DNA from 2 places in the Streptomyces sp. NPDC048361 genome. Region 1 is predicted to be linked to the other one. Evidence: riboswitches for the same ligand, from Rfam matches in the RefSeq annotation. Region 1 holds a riboswitch; the other holds the start of a gene.
What was found. A riboswitch is a leader RNA that binds a small molecule or an ion and turns the genes downstream of it on or off. The one in region 1 is predicted to bind thiamine pyrophosphate.
Positions count from the first base shown of each region.

Region 1 (4,755 bases):
ACCAGCCGCCTCGAAGAGCGCAAGCAGATCAAGGCGCCGCTCGTCCCGCTCGCCGTGGGCGGCGCGGCGATGGTCGTCGCCGGATACGTCAGCGGCGCCGAGGGCGCGTGGGTCGCGATGGCGCTCACCGCGCTCGCGGTCCTCGTGTGGCGGATGACCGAGCCGCCCGAGAACTACCTGCGGGACGTCACCGCCGGCGTCTTCGCCGCGTTCTACGTACCGTTCCTCGCCACCTTCGTCGCGATGCTGCTCGCCGCGGACGACGGCCCCTGGCGGGTACTGACCTTCCTGCTTCTGACCGTGGTCAGCGACACGGGCGCGTACGCGATCGGCTGGCGCTTCGGCAAGCACAAGCTCGCGCCGCGCATCAGCCCCGGCAAGACCCGCGAGGGCCTGTTCGGCGCGGTGTCGTTCGCGATGGTGGCGGGCGCGCTGTGCATGCAGTTCCTGATCGACGACGGCACCTGGTGGCAGGGCCTGCTGCTCGGCCTCGCGGTCGCCGCGAGCGCCACCCTCGGCGACCTCGGCGAGTCGATGATCAAGCGTGACCTGGGCATCAAGGACATGGGCACCCTGCTCCCGGGCCACGGCGGCATCATGGACCGCCTGGATTCGCTTCTGCCGACGGCCCCGGTGGTGTGGCTGCTGCTGGTGGTGTTCGTGGGTTCTGGATGACCGGGGCGACCCGGCGTCCTGCGCCACAGCCACACCCGTAGCCACAGCCACATCCGTAGGCGTCCGCCGCCTGCGGTGCTCGTAGGCACGGGCTGAGCGCGGGCCGGTTACCCTGGAAGGGCGCGTTGCTCGCGAGCGACGCGCCCTTTTCGGCCCCGCGGCTGCGGGGTGATCCTGTGAGGTCTCCTGGCTTCGGCACCGTATCGTCGCCTGCTCCGCGCCCAGCGGGGATCGCCGGCCTCGTCGTACTGAGGAGTTACCGCTCATGGCACGCCCCGTCCCGGGAGAACTGACCTTCGCCGCGCCCCGCGGAGCGAAGCTGCCGCCGCGGCACCTCGCCGATCTCTCGCCCGCCGAGCGCAAGGAAGCCGTCGCCGCGATCGGCGAGAAGCCGTTCCGCGCCAAGCAGCTCTCGCAGCACTACTTCGCGCGGTACGCGCACGACCCGGCGGAGTGGACCGACATCCCGCTCGCCGCGCGCGGCCGGCTCCAGGAGGAGCTGCTGCCCGATCTGATGTCCGTCGTGCGGCACATCTCCTGCGACGACGACACCACCCGCAAGACGCTGTGGAAGCTCCACGACGGCACGCTCGTCGAGTCCGTCCTGATGCGCTACCCGGACCGGGTGACGATGTGCATCTCCTCGCAGGCCGGCTGCGGCATGAACTGCCCGTTCTGCGCCACCGGCCAGGCGGGCCTCGACCGCAACCTGTCGACCGCTGAGATCGTGCACCAGATCGTCGACGGTATGCGGGCGCTGCGCGACGGCGAGGTGCCGGGCGGCCCGGCCCGCCTGTCCAACATCGTCTTCATGGGCATGGGCGAGCCGCTCGCCAACTACAAGCGCGTCGTCGGCTCGATCCGCCGCCTGACCGACCCCGAGCCCGACGGCCTCGGCCTCTCCCAGCGCGGCATCACCGTCTCCACCGTGGGCCTGGTCCCCGCCATGCACCGCTTCGCCGACGAGGGCTTCAAGTGCCGGCTCGCGGTGAGCCTGCACGCCCCCGACGACGAGCTGCGCGACACCCTCGTCCCGGTCAACACCCGCTGGAAGGTCCGCGAGGTCCTCGACGCGGCGTGGGAGTACGCCGAGAAGTCCGGGCGCCGCATCTCCATCGAGTACGCCCTCATCCGTGACATCAACGACCAGGCCTGGCGCGGTGACCTGCTCGGCCGCCTCCTCAAGGGCAAGCGCGTGCACGTCAACCTCATCCCGCTCAACCCGACGCCGGGCTCCAAGTGGACGGCCTCGCGGCCCGAGGACGAGAAGGCGTTCGTCGAGGCCATCGCGGCCCACGGCGTGCCCGTCACCGTCCGCGACACCCGGGGCCAGGAGATCGACGGGGCCTGCGGTCAGCTGGCGGCGTCCGAGCGGTAACCGGCGTCCAACCCCGTGCTCCGGTCCGGGCGGGCGTCCGAACCGCGAAACGGCCCGGGGCCCGTCACAGGCCCCGTGTAACCTGGCTGGAAACATCTGCATATTCCGACAGGGGAGCGCCACAGCGCTGAGAGTGCGGTACCCATGCATGGGATACGGACCGCAGACCCTCTGAACCTTGCCCCGGTCATTCGGGGTAGGAAGTTCGGCGATTACTCAAGCTGTTGCGCCCTGCCCGCACGACCCCGCGTCGTGCGGGCAGGGCCGCGTCTCTTCCTGGTCATCTCCAGGAGGAATGAAGAAATGCGCAGTATCAAGAGGCTCGCGGCCGGCGCGCTCGCCGCCGCCCTCGGGGTCGCCACGCTCGCGGCCTGCGGCGGCTCGGACGGCAAGAAGGCGTCCGGCACGGCCAGTGGATCCGGCTCCAAGACCGTCACGCTCGTCAGCCACGACTCGTTCGCCGCCTCCGACGCGGTGCTCAAGGCGTTCACCTCCCAGACCGGGTACACCGTCAAGGTGCTCAAGAGCGGCGACGCCGGAGCCGCCCTCAACCAGGAGATCCTCACCAAGGGCTCCCCGCGCGGCGACGTCTTCTTCGGCGTCGACAACACCCTGCTCTCGCGCGCCCTCGACAACGGCATCTTCACGCCGTACGAGGCCAAGGGCCTGGACCGGGTGCCCGCCGAGGACCAGCTCGACCAGGCCAAGCACCGGGTCACCCCCATCGACACCGGCGACATCTGCGTCAATTACGACAAGAAGTACTTCACGGACAAGAAGCTCAGCCCGCCGCAGTCCTTCGACGACCTGATCAAGCCCGAGTACAGGGATCTGCTCGTCACGGAGAACGTGGCGACGTCGTCGCCCGGGCTCGGCTTCATGCTCGGCTCCGTGGCCAAGTACGGCGACTCGGGCTGGCAGGACTACTGGAAGAAGCTGAAGGCCAACGGCGTCAAGGTCGACGACGGCTGGGAACAGGCCTACAACACGGACTTCTCCGGCTCGGCCGGCGGCAAGAAGGCCAAGGGCGACCGGCCGCTCGTCGTCTCCTACGCCTCCAGCCCGCCCGCCGAAGTGATCTACGCCGACCCCAAGCCCACCGAGGCCCCCACCGGCGTCGCCACCGGCACCTGCTTCCGCCAGACCGAGTTCGCGGGCCTGCTCAAGGGAGCGAAGAACGAAGCCGGCGGCAAGGCGCTCCTCGACTTCCTGATCTCCAAGAAGTTCCAGGAGGACATGCCGCTCCAGATGTTCGTGGACCCGGTCGCCAAGGACGCTGCGGTCCCCGCCGAGTTCACCAAGTTCGGCGCGAAGATCACCAACTCGGCGACCGTCGCCCCCGACACGATCGCCAAGAACCGTGACCAGTGGGTCAAGACATGGTCCTCGCTCGTCCTGAAGTAGAGCGCCCGCCGGGCCGGCCGCCCCGCACCCCGGGGCGGCCGGACACGGCGCGGCAGGGCGCGCCGCGCCGCACCGCCGTGCGGTTCGGCCTCATGGCGCTGCCGCTGGTGTTCTTCGCCGTGTTCTTCGCCTGGCCCGTCGCCGCCATCGTCGGCCGCGGGCTCAAGACGGACGGCGCCTGGCAGTTCGGCCGGATCAGCGAGGTCCTCGGCGACCCGGACATCACCCACGTCCTGTGGTTCACCACCTGGCAGGCCCTCGCCTCCACCGCGCTCACCCTCCTGATCGCGCTGCCCGGCGCCTACGTGTTCGCGCGCCTCGACTTCCCCGGCAAGCAGCTCCTGCGCGCCGTAGTCACCGTCCCGTTCGTGCTGCCGACCGTCGTCGTCGGCACCGCGTTCCTCGCGCTGCTCGGCCGCGGCGGCCTCCTCGACCAGCTGTGGGGGGTGCGCCTGGACACCACGGTGTGGGCGATCCTGCTCGCACACGTCTTCTTCAACTACGCGGTCGTCGTGCGCACCGTCGGCGGCCTGTGGTCGCAGCTCGACCCCCGCCAGGAGGAAGCCGCCCGTGTGCTCGGCGCCTCCCGGTTCGCGGCGTGGCGCACGGTCACGCTCCCTGCGCTCGGCCCCGCCGTCGCCGCCGCCGCGCTCATGGTCTTCCTCTTCACCTTCACCTCCTTCGGCGTTGTCCAGATCCTCGGCGGCCCCACCTTCTCCACCCTCGAAGTGGAGATCTACCGCCAGACCGCCGAACTCCTCGACCTCCCCACCGCGGCCGTCCTCACCCTCGTGCAGTTCGCCGCGGTCGGCGCGATCCTCGCCGTGCACGCCTGGACGGTGCGCCGCCGTGAGAGCGCCCTGAAGCTGGTGGACCCGGCCCACACGGCCCGCCCCCCGCGCGGCGCCGCCCAACGGACCCTGCTCGCCTCGGTCCTCGCGGTCGTCGCGCTGCTGATCCTGCTGCCCGTCGGCGTCCTGATCCAGCGCTCCCTCGACACCCCCGACGGCTACGGACTCGGTTACTACCGGGCGCTCCAGAACGCCGGGAACAACGGCAGCTTCCTCGTGCCGCCCATCGAGGCGATCGGGAACTCGCTCCAGTACGCCCTCGCCGCCACCGCGATCGCGCTGGTCATCGGCGGGCTCGCGGCCGCCGCCCTGGCCCGGCGCGGCACCGGCCGCCTCATGCGCGGCTTCGACGCGCTGCTCATGCTGCCGCTCGGCGTCTCCGCCGTGACCGTCGGCTTCGGCTTCCTGATCACCCTCGACGAGCCCCCGCTCGACCTCAGGACCTCC
Region 1 is NZ_JBEZKW010000103.1:8,210-12,964, reverse strand. It holds gene AB0D31_RS33485 (phosphatidate cytidylyltransferase) at 1-675, shown strand, start outside; gene rlmN (23S rRNA (adenine(2503)-C(2))-methyltransferase RlmN) at 941-2,053, shown strand; TPP riboswitch at 2,154-2,274, shown strand; gene AB0D31_RS33475 (thiamine ABC transporter substrate-binding protein) at 2,357-3,457, shown strand; gene AB0D31_RS33470 (iron ABC transporter permease) at 3,550-4,755, shown strand, end outside.

Region 2 (4,755 bases), on a different contig from region 1:
CACCATCGGGGTCCCCGTCTACTTCGCCGTTTACCGCGAGGGTGAGATCGAGATCGCCGGGGTTGCCGACACCCCCAACGCGCCCGCGGTCGAGGAGTGGGCCGACTTCCGTGAGACCGGCCACGCCCACGCGATCGGCCAGTGCCTGCTCAGCCAGCTCGATGACCGCGCGCGCGAGGACTATCTGGACCGGCACCCGGTCAAGGCGATCACGCCCTACACCGTGCGGGACCGCTGGGCCCTGACGGAGCGCCTGACGACTACGGAGCGTATGCAACCCGTGGTCGAACGGCAGGAGTACGCCCTGGGAACCGTCTGCGCCGCGATCCCCATCACGGCCGGTTCCAGCGCCGCGACCATGGCGATCTCCGTCCCCCTCCACCAGGAAGAACGCCTGCTGCCGGCGATCGAACAGCTCCGCAGCGAGGTCGGTGCCCTCTTCAGCTCCCTGATGCTCTCTATCAGTATCTGAAATATCACTCCTTGTGATCTGTTGGCACGTACAGCACGATGGCGTCAAGAAGGCACTGAGGGATCATTCCTGGCCGGTTTCAGCTAAAGCGGGGTACGTGACGATGCGTGAGTCGGTTCAGGCAGAAGTGATGATGAGCTTCGTCGTCTCCGAGGAGCTTTCCTTCCGGATCCCGGTGGAGCTGACGTACCAGGCGACGGACCCCTACGCCGTGCGCATGACCTTCCACCTGCCCGGCGACGCGCCCGTCACCTGGGCCTTCGGGCGCGAGCTGCTGCTCGACGGCGTCAACGCCCCGACCGGCGACGGCGATGTGCGGATCGAGCCCAGCGACCCCGATGGGCTCTCCGACGTCCACATCCGGCTGCAAGTAGGCGCGGACCGGGCCTTGTTCCGGGCCGGAGCGGCGCCACTGGTGGCCTTCCTCGACCGCACCGACAAGCTCGTACCCCTCGGTCAGGAGTGGACGCTCGGGGAGTTCGACGAGCACCTCGAGGACGCACTCGGACGCATCCTGGCGGAGGAGAACGCCGGCTGACCCGCTACTTCTTGCGGCGATGGCCGCCCGCGCCACGCCTGGCACCCAGCCGCGGCGCGGCGCGGCCGCCGGGGGCCGGCCGGTCGGCGGAGACCACCAGGGCGGCCAGCGCCGTGGTCAGCGGCACCGAGGCGACGAGGCCGATCGATCCGACCAGGGTGCGGACGACTTCCTCAGCCACCAGCTCACTGTTGGCCACCGTGCCCACGCTGCTCTGCGCGATCGAGAACAGCAGCAGCAGGGGCAGCGCGGCGCCCGCATAGGCGAGCACCAGTGTGTTGACCACCGAGGCGATGTGGTCGCGGCCGATGCGGATGCCCGCCCGGTACAGGCCCCGAGGGCCCATCGTCGGATTCGCCTCGTGCAGCTCCCACACCGCCGAGGTCTGGGTGACCGTCACATCGTCGAGCACACCGAGCGAGCCGATGATGACGCCGGCCAGCAGCAGGCCGGACATGTCGATGTTCGGATAGAGGCCGTGGATGAGACCGGTGTTGTCGTCGGTGTTGCCGGTGAGCGCGGCCCAGCCGATGAAGAGCGAGCCGAGCACCCCGATCAGCATCAGTGAGACGAGGGTGCCGAGGACGGCGACGGAGGTACGCGCGGACAGGCCGTGGCACATGTAGAGCGCGATCAGCATGATGGCGCTCGCGCCGACCACCGCCACAAGCAGCGGATTGGAGCCCTGCAACACCGCCGGAAGGATGAAAAGGGTCAGCACGGCGAACGAGACCACCAGCGCCACCAGCGCCATAACCCCGCGCAACCGCCCGACGAGCACCACCGCGAGCGCGAAGATCCCCGCGAGCAGCGCCATGGGCAAGCGCCGGTTCACATCGGTCACCGAATACTGCAGGTCATGGGGGGCGTCGGGGGCGTACGCGACGATCACGCCCTGGCCCGCGTGCAGTTGGCGGGGCGAGTCGGGCTGGACGATCTCGGTGAAGGTGCGGCCCTTCTCCTTGCCCGAGGTGACCTCGACGGTGGCCTTGCCGCACCACTTCTGCGGAGCTGCCCGCGCTTGCCGGCTCTCGGCGGTGGAGGTGTCACCGTTCGAAGGAGCTTGACCGGCGTTGACCGACTTGCAGTCCACCTTGTCCACTTTGGTGACCTTGGCTTGCTGAGTCTGCCGGTCGAAGCCGACCCCGGTCCGCTGATGCGGCGGGGCGCCGCCGGGCCAGAGCACCACGAGCCCCACAAGTACCGCTGTGGAGAAGGGAATCAGCACCGCGGCGATGACCTTGCGGAGATGCTTCGACACGGGTGCGGCGGGCCCGTGACTGTGCGAGTGGCCATGTCCGTGGCCGGATCCGCCGGATGGGTGCGGAGGGTGCGGTTCTGGTGAGGTCACCGCCCGATCATCGCAAGAACAGAGGGGGCCCTCTGTTCAGCGCGCCAGTGAGGACGCTAGCGTGGTGACACCTTTGCACACGCGGGAGCTCGGAGCACCGGGCTGAGAGGGCGCTGAATACCGTACGAACCGTACGGAAGACGCTGCGCCGACCGCCGAACCTGTTACCGGGTAATGCCGGCGTAGGGAGTAGGTCTCATGACCGTTCAGGACACACGCACGCCTGCCTCCAGCAATGAGGAGAGCGGGAAGTCCATCGGCTGGCACAAGGGGTACGTCGAGGGATCGCGCCCCGACCTCAAGGTGCCGGTCCGCCAGGTGCACCTCACCAACGGCAAGGCCGTGACGCTGTACGACACGTCGGGGCCGTACACCGATCCCGCCATCGAGACCGATGTCCGCCGCGGTCTCGCCCCGCTCCGCGAGAACTGGATCATCGGACGCGGGGACACCGAGGAGTACGCCGGACGCCCGGTCCGCCCCGAGGACGACGGCATCAAGCACACCTCGCCGCGCGGGGGGCTCAAGAACCTCGATGCGGTCTTCCCCGGGCGTCCGCGCCAGCCCCGCCGCGGCCGAGGCGGGCAGGCCGTCAGCCAGCTCGCGTACGCGCGGCGCGGCGAGATCACCCCGGAGATGGAGTACGTCGCGATCCGCGAGAACGTCTCCCCCGAGGTCGTCCGGGAGGAGATCGCCGCGGGCCGCGCGGTGCTGCCCGCCAACATCAACCACCCCGAGATCGAGCCGATGATCATCGGCAAGCGTTTCCTGGTGAAGGTCAACGCCAACATCGGGAACTCCGCGGTCACCTCCTCCATTGAGGAAGAGGTCGACAAGATGACCTGGGCCACCAAGTGGGGCGCCGACACGGTCATGGACCTCTCCACGGGACGCAACATCCACACCACCCGCGAGTGGGTCCTGCGCAACTCGCCCGTCCCGATCGGCACCGTGCCGCTGTACCAGGCCCTGGAGAAGGTCGACGGCCGCGCCGAGGACCTGACCTGGGACATCTACAAGGACACCGTCATCGAGCAGGCCGAGCAGGGCGTCGACTACATGACGGTCCACGCGGGTGTCCTGCTGCGCTACGTGCCGCTGACCGCACGCCGCAAGACCGGCATCGTCTCGCGCGGCGGCTCGATCATGGCGGCCTGGTGCCTCGCGCACCACAAGGAGTCGTTCCTGTACGAGAACTTCGAGGAGCTCTGCGACATCCTCGCGTCCTACGACGTGACGTACTCGCTGGGCGACGGCCTGCGGCCCGGCTCCATCGCGGACGCCAACGACGAGGCGCAGTTCGCGGAGCTGCGCACGCTCGGGGAACTCAACACGATCGCCAAGCGTCACAACGTACAGACGATGATCGAGGGCCCGGGACACGTCCCGATGCACAAGATCAAGGAGAACATCGACCTCCAGCAGGAGATCTGCGAAGAGGCCCCGTTCTACACCCTTGGGCCGCTGACCACCGATGTGGCGCCCGCCTACGACCACATCACCTCCGGCATCGGCGCGGCGATGATCGCCTGGTGGGGCACCGCGATGCTCTGCTACGTCACGCCCAAGGAGCACCTCGGCCTGCCCAACCGCGATGACGTGAAGACCGGCGTCATCACCTACAAGATCGCCGCACACGCGGCGGACCTGGCCAAGGGACACCCGGGCGCGCAGGAGTGGGACGACGCGCTCTCGGACGCCCGGTTCGAGTTCCGCTGGGAGGACCAGTTCAACCTGGCCCTCGACCCGGACACCGCCCGGGAGTTCCACGATGAGACGCTGCCCGCGGAGCCGGCCAAGACCGCGCATTTCTGCTCGATGTGCGGCCCGAAGTTCTGCTCGATGAAGATCTCTCAGGACATCAGGCGCGAGCACGGCGGCGATCTGAAGTCGGACGAAATCGAAGCGGGGATGGCGGAGAAGTCCAAGGAGTTCGCGGACGCGGGCAACCGGGTCTACCTGCCGATCGCCGACTGAGGCGACGCGTGGCGTGCGCCGTCCCGGAAGCCGACGGCCTCCGGGACGGCGCGCCCGGCCTGATGTCCTTCCGACGTCCTGCCCGTGACCTCAGTCCGGCTGGTGTTCGGGGCCGCCGAAGTCGGGGCTGGTGAAGTCCGGGCTGGTGAAACTGGGGTGGGTGGACGGGGAGTCGCCCTCACCGGGGCTGTCGAAGCCCGGCCGGTCGTAGCCGAGGGAGGGGATCCGGCCCATCGGGCGGCGCGCCGGGGTGGCGGGGTCGACGCTCGGGTCGGCGAGCGCGTCGCGCAGAAACGGGTAGATGCCGCGCTCCAGCAGGGCATGGCGCCACGCCTCGCGTGCGCGGGAGAGCTCCTGGACGTGTTCGTCGGACGCGTCCGCCTCGCCGGCCTCGTCGATGGCCACCACCTGGGTCGC
Region 2 is NZ_JBEZKW010000003.1:89,770-94,524, forward strand. It holds gene AB0D31_RS02785 (IclR family transcriptional regulator C-terminal domain-containing protein) at 1-472, shown strand, start outside; gene AB0D31_RS02790 (SsgA family sporulation/cell division regulator) at 576-1,010, shown strand; gene AB0D31_RS02795 (YibE/F family protein) at 1,015-2,361, opposite strand; TPP riboswitch at 2,433-2,567, shown strand; gene thiC (phosphomethylpyrimidine synthase ThiC) at 2,560-4,338, shown strand; gene AB0D31_RS02805 (hypothetical protein) at 4,429-4,755, opposite strand, start outside.
Region 2: linked by a shared signal. The riboswitch ahead of thiC (phosphomethylpyrimidine synthase ThiC) and the one ahead of AB0D31_RS33475 (thiamine ABC transporter substrate-binding protein) in region 1 are both predicted to bind thiamine pyrophosphate.